Regions from separate parts of the Tsukamurella sp. II2bb genome, predicted to be linked through region 1. Evidence: riboswitches for the same ligand, from Rfam matches in the RefSeq annotation. Region 1 holds a riboswitch; the other holds the start of a gene.

The links. Region 1 has a riboswitch for cyclic di-AMP ahead of AC21LY_RS09715 (C40 family peptidase). Riboswitches for the same ligand answer to the same signal wherever they lie in the genome.
Region 2: it holds a riboswitch for cyclic di-AMP, as region 1 does, so the genes downstream of both, AC21LY_RS12685 (transglycosylase family protein) here and AC21LY_RS09715 (C40 family peptidase) in region 1, are expected to answer to the same signal.

The regions. Positions count from the first base shown of each region.
Region 1 is NZ_JBYPZI010000003.1:247,526-255,254, reverse strand. It holds gene AC21LY_RS09720 (C40 family peptidase) at 1-571, opposite strand, end outside; gene AC21LY_RS09715 (C40 family peptidase) at 633-1,358, opposite strand; cyclic di-AMP (ydaO/yuaA leader) riboswitch at 1,373-1,522, opposite strand; gene AC21LY_RS09710 (hypothetical protein) at 1,654-1,923, opposite strand; gene AC21LY_RS09705 (DEDD exonuclease domain-containing protein) at 2,042-3,871, shown strand; gene AC21LY_RS09700 (Lrp/AsnC family transcriptional regulator) at 3,897-4,172, shown strand; gene AC21LY_RS09695 (HpcH/HpaI aldolase/citrate lyase family protein) at 4,206-5,063, opposite strand; gene AC21LY_RS09690 (aminoacyl-tRNA deacylase) at 5,107-5,574, opposite strand; gene trpD (anthranilate phosphoribosyltransferase) at 5,571-6,617, opposite strand; gene AC21LY_RS09680 (hypothetical protein) at 6,640-7,095, opposite strand; gene ctaE (aa3-type cytochrome oxidase subunit III) at 7,245-7,729, shown strand, end outside.
Region 2 is NZ_JBYPZI010000005.1:60,392-68,120, reverse strand. It holds gene AC21LY_RS12720 (DUF3027 domain-containing protein) at 1-671, opposite strand, end outside; gene AC21LY_RS12715 (MFS transporter) at 957-2,438, shown strand; gene AC21LY_RS12710 (DUF2771 family protein) at 2,452-2,982, shown strand; gene AC21LY_RS12705 (cold-shock protein) at 3,538-3,966, opposite strand; gene AC21LY_RS12700 (hypothetical protein) at 4,046-4,267, shown strand; gene moaA (GTP 3',8-cyclase MoaA) at 4,264-5,253, shown strand; gene AC21LY_RS12690 (MoaD/ThiS family protein) at 5,257-5,496, shown strand; cyclic di-AMP (ydaO/yuaA leader) riboswitch at 5,665-5,809, shown strand; partial or broken gene AC21LY_RS12685 (transglycosylase family protein) at 5,821-6,309, shown strand; gene AC21LY_RS12680 (molybdenum cofactor biosynthesis protein MoaE) at 6,585-7,010, opposite strand; gene AC21LY_RS12675 (MogA/MoaB family molybdenum cofactor biosynthesis protein) at 7,003-7,503, opposite strand; gene moaC (cyclic pyranopterin monophosphate synthase MoaC) at 7,503-7,729, opposite strand, start outside.

The DNA.
Region 1 (7,729 bases):
TCTTCTGCTTGAGATCGGAGACCTTGCGCTCGGCGTCGGTGCGGGCTGACTCGGCCGACTTCGCCGCCTCCGACGCGCGGGTGGCGGCGGACTCGGCGGCGGCCTTCGACTTCTTGTAGGCGTCGACCGTGGCCACGACGTCCCGGTTGATGAAGTCGAGGGTGGACATCTGGTCGAGCATCTGCTGCGGAGAATCGCTCACGAGCAGCGCGTACGTCCGGTTGGTGCGCGCGCCCTTGTAGTTGGCGACGATCACGGCGTCGATCTGGGGCTGCAGCGCCGCCTGCCGCGCCTGCACGGCGGCGATCTCACGCTTCGCCGCGACCAGGGTCGCGTCCGCGGCGCGTTTGGCCGCGGCGGCCTTGTCGGCCTCCTCCTGGGCGGCCTTGGCCGCCTCGTTCGTGCCGGAGGCCTGCTCCGAGAGCGCCTGGTACTGCTTCAGTGCGGCGTCGGCCGTATCGGGATCGGCGGTGGCGCTCCCGACCACGGTCAGGCCCGCGACGAGGACGAGCGCCGCCGACGCGGCGGCGCCGCGCGCGGCAGAAGAGCGGGGATGGAACGTCGATGACACGGCCGAGCGAGTCCTTCCGAAGCTGGAGCGCGATTGCGAGGGCAATCGTTGCCAGGTTACGTCAGTACCGACGAGCGGAGTACACGGACATCTCGTTGAGGGGGCTCACCTTGACGGGGATCCCGTAGTTCACCGAGTGCACGACCTTGCCGTTGCCGATGTACAGCGCGGCGTGGCTGCCGCCGTTGTAGATCACGATGTCGCCGGGCTGCAGGTCCGAGATCGGCACCGAACGCCCGCCGCCGAGCTGGCCCCAGCTGTCGCGGGGAACCGTGATTCCGGCCTGCTTCATGGACCAGTAGACCAGGCCCGAGCAGTCGAACGAGTTGGGGCCGGCGGAGCCGTACGAGTAGGGCAGGCCGGTGCGCGACAGTGCCGCCTGGACGACCTGGGCCTTGGCACCGCCGGGCTGCACACCGGCGACGGTGGTGATGCCGGGCTTGGGGGCGATGGACACGCCGCTGACCACATCGGGGCGCGCGGCGGTGTTGCGAGTGGCCACGGTCTGCGCGGGCTTCGCCGGCGCGCCGGGCTTCCCCTGCGCCGCAGGTGCCACGCCGGGCTTGACGGCGGCCGCCGGAGCGGGCTTGACGGCGGGCTTCGCGTTGGGCGCCGCGGGGACGGGCGCTCCGGGGGCCGGAACCGGCGCTGCGGGAGCCGGCGCGGGAGCTGCGAAGGCGGCCGTGGGGGCCGCGAACGTACCGATGGTCACGGCACCCGCTGCCAGTGCACCGCGGGCGGCGGTGGCGCCCCGGCTGGGCTGCGGCTGAAGTCGGTGTTTCGCCACGAAGCGATTCTCCTAAGTTTCTTCCCGACCGCCGACCGAGTTAGCTGACGGGTTCGGGCGAGGAAGATGCCCTACCCCGGAGGCGTGAGCCTCCGGCGATTCACCCCGGATAACACGTGTGGGTCCCCGGCGAGGCCGTGCGGCCTCTTAGGCGGTGACCTCGGGAGACGGGGCGGTTTTCGCCCCGGGCACCTCCGCAAGGTCTCAGAAAGATTACGAAATGGAAACGCACCTGTCTAGCCGAACGCGCCGAATCCGCCGTGAAAGTTCCCCGGGGTTCCCCTGGGGGCGCCCGTCATCCGGCGCGTTTCACCTGGTCAGGAACGATTCGCAGGCGCGGCAGCATCCCCTCGCCCGCGAACGCCGCGATGGCCTCGCGCAGGCCCGGATCCGCCGTGATCGTTGAACTCTCAACCCGCTCCTCAGGGACCCGCGGCCGTGTCGGACCGGACGAGGGGACGGACGGCGCGGCGACGACCACCGGGCCGAGCAGCAGCCCCACGGAGCAGTCGCCGCACGCCCGGGGCCGGGCGGGGCAGACGGAGCAGTCGACATGCAGTGCCATGGTGTTTCCCTTCGTCATCGGTCTCGATCGGCTGCGACGCTAGCCGCACCGACTGACATGTTTCGCGCGCCCGTTCGGTCGGGCCGAACCTGTCGGTGGGGTGTTCTACGGTCACGGCATGCAGCTGAGCCTGGACGAGTGCGCGACGGATGTCGTCGATCCGCCGCTGCGGGAGGTGACCTTCGTCGTGGTCGATCTGGAGACCACCGGAGGCTCCCCCACGGGCGGCGATGCGATCACCGAGATCGGTGCGGTCAAGGTGCGCGGCGGCGAGGTGCTCGGCGAGTTCGCCACCCTGGTCGATCCGGGACGGGGGATCTCACCGCACATCACCCACCTCACCGGCATCACCACCGCGATGGTCACCGGCGCCCCGCGGATCGAGTCGGTCCTGCCGTCCTTCCTGGAGTTCGCGCACGGCGCGGTCCTGGTGGCGCACAACGCCCGGTTCGACCTCGGCTTCCTCAAGGCCGCCGCGGCCGCTACCGGCACGCCGTGGCCCAAGCCGGCGTCGCTGTGCACGGTCCAGCTGGCTCGGCGGGTACTCACGCGGGACGAGGCACCGTCGGTCAAGCTCAGCGAGCTCGCGCGGCTGTTCCGTACCGAGACCACGCCCAACCACCGCGCGCTCGACGATGCCCGCGCCACCGTCGAGGTACTGCACGGGCTGATCGGCCGGGTGGGCAACCAGGGCATCCACACCCTCGGGGAGCTGCGCGGGCACCTGCCCACCGTGACCCCGCAGCAGCGCGCCAAGCGCCACCTGGCGGACCCGCTCCCGGAACGGCCCGGCGTGTACCTCTTCCGGGGGCCGGGCAACGAGGTGCTCTACGTGGGCACGTCGGGGAACCTGCGCCGGCGCGTGCGCAGCTACTTCACCTCCGGGGAGACGCGGGGCCGGATCAAGGAGATGGTCGGCCTCGCGGAGCGGGTGGACCACGTGGAGTGCGCGCACGCGCTCGAGGCGGCGGCGCGGGAGCTGCGCCTCATCGCGGCACACACTCCCCCGTACAACCGCCGGTCGAAGTACCCGAAACGCGGCTGGTGGATCTGCCTGACCGCGGAGCCCTTCCCCCGGCTCGCCGTGCGCCGGGCCGCGCCGCCGGGCACGCCGTGCATCGGCCCGGTCCGTTCGCGGACCGACGCGGCGGATCTGGCGGAGCTCCTCGCGGAGACCTGTGGGCTCCGCACGTGCGCCACGCGGCTGCGGGCCGGGGCCGTGCACTCCTGCGCCCTCGGGCCCGACGGGGCGCGTCCCCTCGGCGGGTGCCTGGCCTCGACCGCCGCGCCCGAGCCGGCGGCGCTGTACCGGCCCCGGGCGGACCGGGCGACCGCGGCGCTGACCGGCGCCTCGTCGGAGGTCTTCGGCGCGCTGGAGGCGCGCCTGGCGGCGCTGGCGGAGCGGGAGTTCTTCGAATCGGCGGCGCGGCTGCGCGATCGTGCGGCCCGGCTGGTCGACGCGGTGGCCCGCTCGCACGCCCTGCTCGCCTTCGCCGGCGTGGCGGAGCTGTCGATCGCCCACCCGGACGGTAGCGGCGGCTGGGAGCTGTCGATCGTCCGGCACGGCCGGCTCGCGGCGGCCGGGGTCGCACCCCGCGGGGTGCCCCCGATGCCGGTCTTCGAGCGCCTGCGGGCCGGCGCGGAGGCGGTCTACGAGGCCGGCGGTGATCCCCTGGCCGCGCCGGACGTACCCGACACCCTCTTCCCGGCCGACATCCTGCACGGCGCCAGCCCCGAGGAGGCCGCGCTGCTGCGCCGCTGGGCGCTGCGCCCGGGGACGCGCATCGTCGACGTGCAAGGCGCGTGGGCCGAGCCCGTCTCCGGCGCGGGCCGCTGGCTGGAGTGGGCCGGGCGCGCCTCCGAGGCGGGGCGCGACGCCCGCGCGGCGGCGGCGCATCCGCGAGGGACGGCAAGGCAATACAGTGAGGAGGTCACGCATGCCGCGTGAGTAGAGCGAACGAAAGGCCGCGTACGTGATCACCGCGATCGTCCTCATCAACGCCGACGTGCACCGCATCCCCGAAACCGCGCAGGCCGTCGCGAACGTCGAGGGCGTGACCGAGGTCTACTCGTGCGCGGGAGACATCGACCTGATCGCGAAGGTGCGCGTGCGGCACCACGACGAGATCGCCGCGGTGGTCACCGAGAAGATCAACCGCATCGACGGCGTGGCGAGCACGTCCACCCACATCGCCTTCCGCGAGTACTCCTCGGCGGACGTCGACGCGGGGTTCGACATCGGGAACTGACCGGGGACCGACCGCCCCGCCGCGGCCAGTAGGTCAGTAGCCGCTGTGGCTCACCTCGGCGGCGTCGGCCTCGATCCCGAAGTCGGCGGCCTGCTGGACGATCTTCTGCGCGCGGGCCAGCCGCGGCAGGTCCGAACCGTCGGTGATCTTGCCGCCCGACTTCTCGAAGGCGTCGATGAAGCCGTGCGCCCAGGAGACGTCCGCGTCGCTGGGGCTGAGCCCGGCGTTGATGATGCCGGCATGCTCGTGCGTGAGGCACAGCTTGCCGGACATGCCCATCTCCTTGGCGTGCGCGGTGCCGGTCGGCAAGTGCGTGACGTTGAGCGTCGGGCCGTCGATCGGAGCGGGCAGCCGCGCGGCGCGGGAGGCGATCACGAGCTGCGAGCGGGCGTAGGCGAGCGCGATGGGATCGTCGCCCGCGGCGGTGTCCCGCTTGAAATCGCCGGTGCCGAAGGCGATCCGGAAGGTGGACGGGGCGGACGCGATCTGCGCGACGTTCTGCACGCCGCGCGCCGTCTCGACCAGGGCGAGAATCCGGGTGCCGTCGGCCAGGCGGTCGGCGGTGTCGTCCAGGTGGCTCGCGGATTCGGACTTCGCGAGCATGATGCCCTCGAGGCCCTCGCAGTGCTTGAGCGCGGCGCAGTCCTCGCTCCAGAACTCACTGGCGGCGTCGTTGATGCGCACCCAGGCCCGATGACCGGTGGTCAGCCATTCGACGGTGTCGAGCCGCGCCTGCTTCTTGTCGTTGGCCGCGACGGCGTCCTCCATGTCGATGATCACGGCATCGGCCTCGCTCGCCTGGGCGATGGCGAACAACTCGGGATGCGAGGCCGGGACGAGCAGCCAGGAACGGGCGATCTGGGGGGAAACGGTGCGCTTGCTCACCCGCATCAGTTTAGTCGGCGAGCGCCCTGAAATTCCACGAAACGGAATTCTATTCCGAAATATCGGCGACCGCGGCGCCGTACGCGGCGACGAGCGCGTCCGCCTCGACGAGCGCGCTGTACCCGTGGGCACCCGCGCCGAGGGCCACCGTCGCCCCGGCGATCCGCTCGTCGACGTACACGGGCCAGCCGCCACGGGCGCCGACCGGGGTGATGGTGCCGCGCTCGTAGCCGGTGGCCTCGAGCGCCTCGTCCGCGGGCGGCATCGCCAACCGGTTCACGCCGACCACGGCGCGCAGTTTGGGCCACGCGATCGACCGGTCGCCCGGGACCAGTGCGAACAGGTAGTCACCCTCGCCCCTCCGCACGACCAGGGACTTGACCAGCTGCGACGGCGGGAGGTCCATGAGGGCGGCCGCCTCCTCCAGGCTGCGCGCGGCGGGCCGGGCCCGGACGGTCACCGTCAGGCCACGGGAGGCGGCGTCGGCGCGCATCCGGTCCAGCCCCGTCTCGCTCACGCGCCCGCGATCTCCTGCGACAGCGCGACCCAGCGGTCGAGCAGGGCGGCCGCCGCGCCCGAATCGACCGCCTCGGCGACCCGCGGCAGGTGCGCGGCGAGCGCGTCCTGCACCGGCTCCCCCGCGGTCAGGCCCTCGTAGGCCGCGACGGCGCCGGCGGAGTTCAGCAGGACCGCGTCGCGCACGGGTCCCCGCTCGCCGGCGAGGAAGGCGCGCGCGATCGCGGCGTTGACCGTCGCGTCGCCGCCGCGCAGGTCCTCCATCGTCACCCGCGGCAGCCCCAGCTCGCGCGGATCGACGGACTCGACCCCCACCCCGTCCTCCTGCACCCGCCAAACCGTGGAGGTCGACGTGGTGGTCAGCTCGTCGAGGCCGTCGTCGCCGCGCACGACGATGACGTGGTCCTGCCCGCCGCGGTCGGCGAAGGCCTGCGCGACGACGGGCGCGAGATCGGCGAAGGCGCATCCGACCAGGCCCGCGGTGGGCCGGCCCGGGTTGGCCAGCGGGCCGAGCACGTTGAAGACCGTCGGGATCCCGATCTCCTTGCGCGTGGCGCCCGCGAAGCGCAGGCCCGAGTGGAAGACGGAGGCGAGGCAGAAGCCGATGCCCAGCTCGGCGGTCGTGCGTGCGACACCGTCGGCGTTCAGCCCGATCGCCACGCCGAGCGCCTCCAGGCAGTCCGCGCCGCCCGACTTCGACGATGCCGCGCGGTTGCCGTGCTTGAGCACCGGCACGCCCGCCGCGGCCACGACGATCGAGCTCATCGTGGAGATGTTCACCGAATGCGAGCGGTCGCCGCCGGTGCCGACGATGTCGACGGCGCGCGCCGCGAAGGGCACGGGGGTGGTGAGCGAGAGCATGACATCGGCCAGCGCCCGCACCTCGACGGGCGACGGGCCCTTCATCTTCATCGCCACGCCGAACGCCGAGATCTGCGACGGGGTGGCACCGTCGCTCATGATCTCGGTCATCGCCCACCGCGCCTGCTCCGCGCTCAGATCGCGCTGGGAGGTGAGCTCGGTGAGAACCGTCGGCCAATCCATGCCCACAGCGTAGTGGGGTGGTTCAAGCGGGTATCTGGAGCACCTGCCACAACACGGCCCGCCCGCCGTGCCGCGCGGTCACCCCCGCCATCCGCGACCGCTCCTGGGAGACGTGCAGTGCGTCGACCTTCTGCACCCGCGCGACCACGACGGTCTCCATCCCCGCCGGGCCGGGCGCCCCGGCACCGTCGAAGGCCACCCGCTCGTAGCGGTCCTGCGCGACGAGCCGCAGCACCTCGCCGACCTCGCCGGGCGGGAGTTCGAGCACGTGCCGCAACACGCTCTGCGCCTCGGGATCGAAGCCCGGGGCGGCATCGAGGACCGACGACGCGGCGGCCGCGTCGTCGTCCGATCCGGCGACGGGAACCAATCCGGGGTGCTCGGGCGTTAACTCCTCGACGGTGCGCGTGGAGAGGCGGCCCAGCAGCCGTCCCAGGCGGGTCCGCTGCTCGGGTCTGCCGTTGAGGTCGTAGGGCAAGGTGCGCCTTATCTGCCGGTGGATAAAAAGTCGCTGACGTGGCACTTCGGGTGTCCGAACGGGAGGCCGGGGGCCTGCCCGTGACATTCGACGCGCCCAATCTTCGACCCGGGTAGGCATTCGATACTACGACCGGTCATACTTGCGAGGTGACTAGCGCCGCACCGACCTCAGCTACAGCCATCACCCAGCGCGTGCACTCACTCAACCGGCCCAACATGGTCAGCGTCGGGACCATCGTCTGGCTGTCGAGCGAGCTCATGTTCTTCGCCGGGCTCTTCGCCATGTACTTCGTGGCGCGAGCCGGCGCGGGGGAGAACGGATGGCCGCCCGCCGACACGAACATCAGCCTGGCCGCGGCCCTGCCGCCGACCATCGTGCTGATCGCCTCGTCGGTCACCTGCCAGCTGGGCGTCTTCGCCGCGGAGAAGGGCGACGTCTTCAAGTTCCGCATCTGGTACGTGATCTCGCTGATCATGGGTGCGGCGTTCATCGCCGGCCAGCTCCACGAGTACTACACGCTGATCGGCGAGGGCATGACCCTCAGCTCGTCGGTGTACGGCTCGGTCTTCTACATGGCCACCGGCTTCCACGGCCTGCACGTGATGGGCGGCCTGGTGGCCTTCGTCTTCAT
Region 2 (7,729 bases), on a different contig from region 1:
GGGCTCCCCTGGCCCGACGGTGCCGTCACCGACGAGTGCGCGCCGCACCCGTAGTGCGCGTGCACGACGTGCCCGTCGGCGGAGAACTCGTTGCCGCACACCCCGAACGCCGCGCCCAGCGAGCCGGCCAGCGGGAGGAAGAAGGCGCAGTCACCGCAGTGGTAGCGGGTGGCGCGGGCCATCTCGGAATCCGGACCGTAGTCGCCCGCGCGCCACCGCTCGGCGGCGTCGAGCCGGCCGATCCGCGACATCACGCGCTCGAGGTTCACACCGATCTCGCCGGCCACCTCGTCGACCGCCGGGTCACCCGAGAGGACGTGGCCGGGCTCGATCCGCACGTCGTGCTCGCGGGGCGGCAGCACGTCCCCGGGGGCCAGGTCCCCGGCGCGGATGCGCTCCTCCCAGGGCACCCACTCGGGCGCGGTCAGCGAGCCGGGGCCGGGCAGCAGCGCGGTCTCGGAGACCGTCAGCTCGCCGCCGGGCGTGGCCGCGATCACGGCGCACCACTGCCAGCCGCGGTACGCGGGCAGGTCGGCCTCGAAGTAGTGGGCCACCGCGAACTCGTCCTCGACGACCGTGGCGACGTGCGCGCCCACCCGGGCGCCCTCCTCGGCTTCCAGCACGGCGCGCGCGAGGTCGACCGCGGCGGCCGTCTGCAATGCGGAACTCACCCCACCGATTGTGCCGGATGCCGGGCGCGCGGGGTACAAGGGGGCGGCACACGCCCCTGCGGACGGCACCGTCGCCGATGCGGAACAATGGTCGGCGTGAGCAGTCATCCGGGGCAACAGCAGTATCCCCCCGACGAGCCCCGGCGCCGGTCGGGGCCACTGCCGCACACCTCCAGAGGGGCACCGTCGACGCCTCCGCAGTACACCTCCAATCACCACCTACCACCACTCCACGACACCCCGACCGCGTCCCAGCGGCGCACGGCCGAGGAGGAGCGGCGGCGGATGCCGCGCAAGATCACCGTCACCCGGGTGGCGGCCATGCGCGGGCGGGAGATCACCGAGGCCGGGATCGCCAAGTGGCGCCAGGCCACCACGGCCGACGGGGCCGACAAGTCCGGCCTCACCGCACTCACCTACCCGGTGATCCTCAACAACGCCGTCGACGCGGCCATGACGGTCGCGCTGGCGAACACCCTCTTCTTCGCGGCGGCGCAGGCCGAGTCCAAGTCGAAGGTCGCGCTGTACCTCCTGGTGAACATCGCCCCCTTCGCGATCATCGCGCCGTTCATGGGACCGCTGCTGGACCGGATCCAGCACGGCCGGCGGATGGCGCTCGCGGCGTCCTTCGTGATCCGGGTGGTGCTCGGGGTGCTGCTCATCACGAACTGCACCTACGACCCCATCGCGAACACCGTCAACTTCGATCCCTGGGTGCTCTACCCCTGTGCGCTCGGGATGATGGTGATGAGCAAATCCTTCTCGGTGCTCAAATCCGCGGTGGTGCCGCGCGTGCTGCCACCGTCGATCGACCTGGCCCGGGTGAACTCCCGGCTGACGCTGTTCGGCCTGGTGGTGGGCTCGGGCGTGGGCGGCGCGATCGCCTCCGGCGCCGAATTCGGGCTCAGCCGGATGCTGCACATCCCGGGCGGCATGTACGCGCTGATGGTCTTCGCCGTGGCCGGCGCCGCGGCGTGCATGCGCATCCCCAAGTGGGTCGAGAACACCTCCGGCGAGGTGCCGACCACCCTCTCGTACACCGGCGCGATGGCCCGCGCCGCCGGCCAGGACGCGCGTGCCGCCGGGCAGGACGAGAGCGGACGCGCGAAACTGGGCGCCGCGTTCAAGAACCTGCGGGCACCGCTCGGCCGGAGCGTCGTGACCGGGCTGTGGGGCAACACGACGATCCGCGTGCTCACCGGCTTCCTCACCCTCTACATCGCCTTCTACAGCAAAGCGCAGCAGGCGTCCGGCGGCTCCGCGTCCCAATCGCTGATGATGATCGGGGCCGTCGGCGCCGCCGCGGGCATCGGCAACTTCATCGGCAACGGGATCGGCGCGCGGCTGCAACTTCCACGACCGGCCCGCATCGTCGTGCAGGCGACCGTGGCCGCCACCGTCGGCGCGATCGTCGCCGCCGTCTTCGGCAACCTCGTCGTGGTCGCGGCCGTCACCTTCGTCGCGTCCGGCGTCTCCGCGCTGGGCAAGGTCTCGCTCGACGCCGCCATCCAGGACGACCTGCCCGACGAATCCCGCGCCTCCGCGTTCGGCCGCTCGGAGACGGCGCTGCAGCTCGGCTGGGTCGGCGGCGCCGCACTCGGCGTGCTGCTCCCGCCCACGCTGTGGATCGGCTTCGCCACCGTCGCCGCGATCATGGTCGCGGGCACCGTGCAGACGATCCTCACCTACCGCGGCGGCTCGCTGATCCCCAACTTCGGCGGCAAACGCCCCGAGCACGTCCCACCTACGAACGCGCACGCACGATGAACGGGGTTCCTCGATGATCAAGCCCAGCCCGAAACTGCTCCTCGTCGGAGCGGCCTACCTCGTGGCGGTGGCCGTGCTGTTCGCCTTCACCTTCGTCGCGGCCCTGGACAAGCGGGATCGGCCCGCGCCGCGTCCCACGCTGCAGGCCACCGTCGGGACGACGCTGCTCGACGTCGCGCCGATGCAGTTCTGCACCAACGTGCAGGCGGCGACCTGCGACGTGCCGCAGCGCCCGGTCAAGCTGCCCGTCGAGTTCGGCCAGGCGATCGTGATCTCGCTGCCCGAGTACATCACCGGCCGCCCGTGGTTCCTCACGGTCCAGCGGTACGACGCCCGGCGCGGTGAGGCGCGGCTCGACACGATCACCCACGTCGATCCCGCCGAGGCGACGCTGGTGCTCAAGTCCACCGCGGACCTGTGGGTCGCCGCCGTCGAGATCAACGTCCCGTCGCAGTATCAGGACGCCGCGGGCAACCTCATCGCCCAGGCGGTCTGGGGCATCGACACCACGCCGAAGGACTACGCACTGGTCCAGAAGCGCTAGCCGCCGCTCTCCCCCCTGCACTCGCTGGCTTTCACTGGGGGACGGAACGTCGCGCGGGGGTCAGCCGGTCCCCGACGCCGCGCCACAGGGGAATCGGCTTGTGGTGGGGGACATCTGGCGTGCGGTGGGGGAATCGGCGCCGCGTGGGGGTCAGCCGGTCCCCCACCAGTCGAGCGGCTTCTGGCAGGGGAGCGAACGCGCGAGCCGCCTTTCGGCGCCGCGCGGGGGACGACGGCGTGGCGAGGGGATACCCGCGAGGGGGACGTGAGCGACGCCGGTTCCGCCGGTATGCGGGGACCTATCCATGCAGTTGCAGCGGAGCGCCCGGCTTGACCGCGCCGAGTCGGACCACGCGGCCCGCTGCGTTCGCGCCGGTCCAGCGGGGTATGCGCGGCACGCATGACCCCGCCGCCAAAACATGATTTGACCTGCACGTTCAGGAGGTATGCGTCCCACGCATGACCTTTTCCGAACGACGACGGCCTCAGCCACCGCCGTGAGCCACCACCCGTCGACCACCGCCCCGACGCCCGGCGACGCGACGCAGCGGACCGACTACGAATCCAGCTCGCGCGCGATCTCCCGCAGCACCTTGGCGATCTGCTCCGACGCCTTGCGGTCCGGGTAGCGGCCCTTGCGCAGCTCGGGCTGCACGCCCACGTCGAGGAGCTGGATCATGTCCTCGATCAGCACGTTCAGGTCCTCCGCGGGCCGACGGTTCGCCGCAGGCCGGCGGCCGCGCTGCGCACCGGCCGCCGCCGCGCCCCGCGAGACCGACGGTGCGGGCTCGAGCACCGTCACCGTCAGCGCCTGGGGACCGCGGCGCCCCGCGGCCATGCTGAACTCGACCCGCTGGCCCTGCCGCAGGCCGTCAGCACCGTCGGGCAGCGCCGACGCGCGGACGTATACGTCCTCCCCGCCCTCCTGGGAGAGGAAGCCGAAACCCTTATCCGCGTCGTACCACTTGACCTTGCCGGTAGGCACTCTCGTCACCCGCTCTGCTCTCAAGAACAACAAAACGCGCCCCGCGAACTGCGGGACGCACTGAAGCTAGTCTAGACGTGTGGGCAAGTTGGTTTCCGTCGCCGTCTCCGTCTCGATCGCACTCTTCGCGATCGGGCTGATCGCGGTCGGCGCCCTGTTCCTCACGCCGCTCCTCGCGGGCGGCGCCACCGCCCCCACCTGGGTGTACGCGTTGACGCCGCTGGCGCCGGTCGGCTTCCTGGTGGGGATCGTCGCGGTGATCGCCGGCGGCCGCGTCGGAGACGGCGAGGAACGGCCGTGAAACCGCTGGTCGATCGCTACGGGCGGGTCGCCCGCGACCTGCGGGTCTCCCTCACCGACCGGTGCAATCTGCGGTGCACGTACTGCATGCCCGCCGAGGGCCTGCCCTGGCTGGCGAACGAGCACGTCCTGACGGGGCCGGAGATCGACCGGCTCATCGCGATCGGCGTCCGGGACCTCGGAATCACCGAGATCCGATTCACGGGCGGCGAGCCCCTACTACGGGCCGACCTCGACCGGATCATCGCGCACGCCGCCACTCTCGAACCGCGGCCCGAGATCTCCCTGACCACGAACGGGCTGTCCCTGGCCCGGCACGCGGCGAAACTCGCCGGGGCCGGCCTGGACCGGGTGAACGTCTCCCTCGACACGGTCGACCGCCAGGAGTACGCGAAGGTCACCCGGCGCGACCGCCTCGACGACGCCCTGGCCGGCCTGCGGGCCGCCGCGGAGGCCGGGCTGACCCCGGTCAAGGTCAACGCCGTGCTCGGCCCTGGGCGGCTCGGCGACGCGCGACCGCTGCTGCGCCTGTGCCTCGACGCCGGCTACGAGCTGCGGATCATCGAGCACATGCCGCTCGACGCCGACCACACCTGGGACCGGAGCACCATGATCACGGCGGAGCAGATCCTCGCCGAGCTGCGCCGCGAGTTCACCCTCACGCCCGACGGGGAGCCGCGCGGCAGTGCGCCCGCCGAGCGCTTCCTGGTCGACGGTGGCCCGGCGACGGTGGGCGTCATCGCCTCCGTGACGCGACCCTTCTGCGGCGACTGCGATCGGGTGCGCCTCACCGCGGACGGCCAGATCCGCACCTGCCTGTTCGCGGCGGAGGAGACCGATCTCAAGCCGCTGCTCCGGGGCGGCGCGAGCGACGGGGAGATCGCGGACGCGTGGGTGGCCGCGATGCTCGGCAAGCAGGCCGGGCACGGCATCGACGACCCGACCTTCCTGCAGCCGGCGCGCCCGATGAGCGCGATCGGGGGCTGAGAGGTGCTGATCCGGTACTTCGCCGCCGCCCGCGCGGCGGCGGGCGTGCCCGAGGAGACGGTGGCCGTGCCCGACGGGGCCACGGTCGCGCAGGTCGCCGTCCTCCTGGCCGCCCGGCACCCCGGGCTGGGCGCCGTGCTCACGCGGTGCAGTTTCCTGCTCGACGAGGTCGCGGTGCGGGACGTCGACGCCCCCGCGACCGGGTCGATGCTCGACGTCCTGCCGCCCTTCGCCGGCGGCTGACATCCTTAGCCGACGCTGGTGATGTCCATCACATTCTGCAAAATCACGGTCCGGTAACGGTTGGGCCACGGGGCGGGGTCTGTTACCGTCGCTGGGGGCCGCAGCAGTGGCCACCCGATCGGTCGCAGCGCAGAGCTTCGTCCAGTGGCCGATCCGGGACGGGCACCGAAGATCTACACCTGGACGAAGGCGGAGGAACCACCGCGACCGCACGGTCGCAGGGCACACGCCCTAGGGGTCAAGCCGGGACACCGGCCGAGCAGCCTCTCGCTCGAACCCGACAGCTAACTTCGCACGCGCGTAGAGAGGAAAGACTTCACCACGATGACCGGTCGTCACCGCAAGCAGTCCACTACCAGCCTGAGCGCCGCCAAGGTCGCCGCCGCCGGCGCGATGCTCGGTGGCGCGGGTCTCGCGCTCGCCGCACCCGCCGCCAACGCCGCCCCCGATTCCCAGTGGGACCAGGTTGCCGCCTGCGAGTCCGGCGGAAACTGGTCGATCAACACCGGCAACGGCTACCACGGCGGCCTGCAGTTCAGCCCGTCGACGTGGGCCTCCTACGGCGGCACGCAGTTCGCGCCCACCGCCAACCAGGCCAGCCGCGCCCAGCAGATCGCGATCGCCGAGAAGGTCCTCGCCGGTCAGGGCAAGGGCGCGTGGCCGTCGTGCGGCCGTGGCCTCGGCGCGGCCACTCCGCGCACCGTCTCCCCCACGGACACCGGTACCGCCACCAAGCCCGTCACGAAGCCGGTTTCCGCGCCCGCCGCGAAGCCGGTCGCCAAGCCCGCCACCAAGCCGGTGGCGAAGCCCGCCACCGCGCCGGCCGCCAAGCCCGTCGCGAAGCCGGGCGGCTCGGTCAACGCGCAGTACGTCAACCAGGTCATCTCGCAGGCCCAGAGCGGCGGCAAGCAGGTCGATCCCGCCGTGCTCGCCGCGCTGCAGCAGGCAGCGGCCAAGGGCTACTGAGCCCGGAGCAGCACAGAGCGTCCCGAAGGGGCCGACGGCATCGCGCCGCCGGCCCCTTCGGCGTTTCCGGGGATGCGACGGGGCCGGTCCGGTTCCAGGGACGTGACGGGTCCGGCTGAGCGCTACGCGCTGCCGACCCACTCGTCGGTGCCATCGAGGAACAGCTGGTGCTTCCAGACCGGGAGCGCCTCCTTGACCGCGTCTACGATGCGGGCGCAGGTCGCGAAGGCCGCCGCACGGTGATCGGCCGAGACCGCCACCACGAGCGCCGCGTCGCCGATCTTCAACGGACCGACGCGGTGCGAGACCGCGACGGCCCGGACGCCCTCCGCGGCGTCCGCCTCGGCCTGGACGACCTCCGCGATGACGCGCCCCGCGGTGGGATGCGCCGAGTACTCGAGCCGGGTCACACCCCGTCCGCCGTCGTGATCGCGGACGGCGCCGATGAAGCCCACCACGGCGCCCGCCTCGGCGCGCGCGACCGCGGCCTCGTGCGTGGCCAGGTCGATCGGCTCCTCCGTGACCACGGCCAGGACCACGTCAGCCATGGTCGCCGCCGCGGATCTGGTCCAGGGCGTGGTGCAGCACCCCGTCGAGCACGGCCAGACCGTCCCGGACGCCCCCGGACGAGCCCGGCAGGTTCACCACCAGCGACGTCCCTGCGACGCCGGCGAGGCCGCGGCTGAGCACGGTGGTCGGTACGTCGGGCAGGCCGGCCTGCCGGATGGCGTTGGCCAGGCCGGGGATCTCGAAGGTGAGGGCCCCACGGGTCTCCTCGGGCGTGCGGTCCGTCGGCGTGAGGCCCGTGCCACCCGTGGTGAGCACCACGGCGTCGCCGCGGCGGACGGCGGAGCGGATAGCCGCGCCCACCTCCTCGCCGTCGGGCACCACGACGGGGCCGTAGACGTCGAAGCCGCGTTCGCCGAGCCAGCCGGCGATGACGGGCCCGGTGGTGTCCGCACGCTCCCCGAGGGAGGCGCGGGTGGACGCGACGACCACGGTGGCGCAGCGGTCGCGGGACGGGCGGAGGGGTTCGGTCATCATCTCTCCCAGTGGCCGGTCTTGCCGCCGTCCTTGGTGAGCACGCGGACGTCCGTCATGACGGCGGCGGGGTCGAGGGCCTTGACCATGTCGTGCAGGGTCAGGCCGGCCACGGCGACGGCGGTGAGCGCCTCCATCTCGACGCCCGTCCGGCCGGTGCAGCGCACCGTGGCGGTGACGGCGATCTCGGCACCCGACGGCTGCAGGTCGACGGTGACGCCGGAGA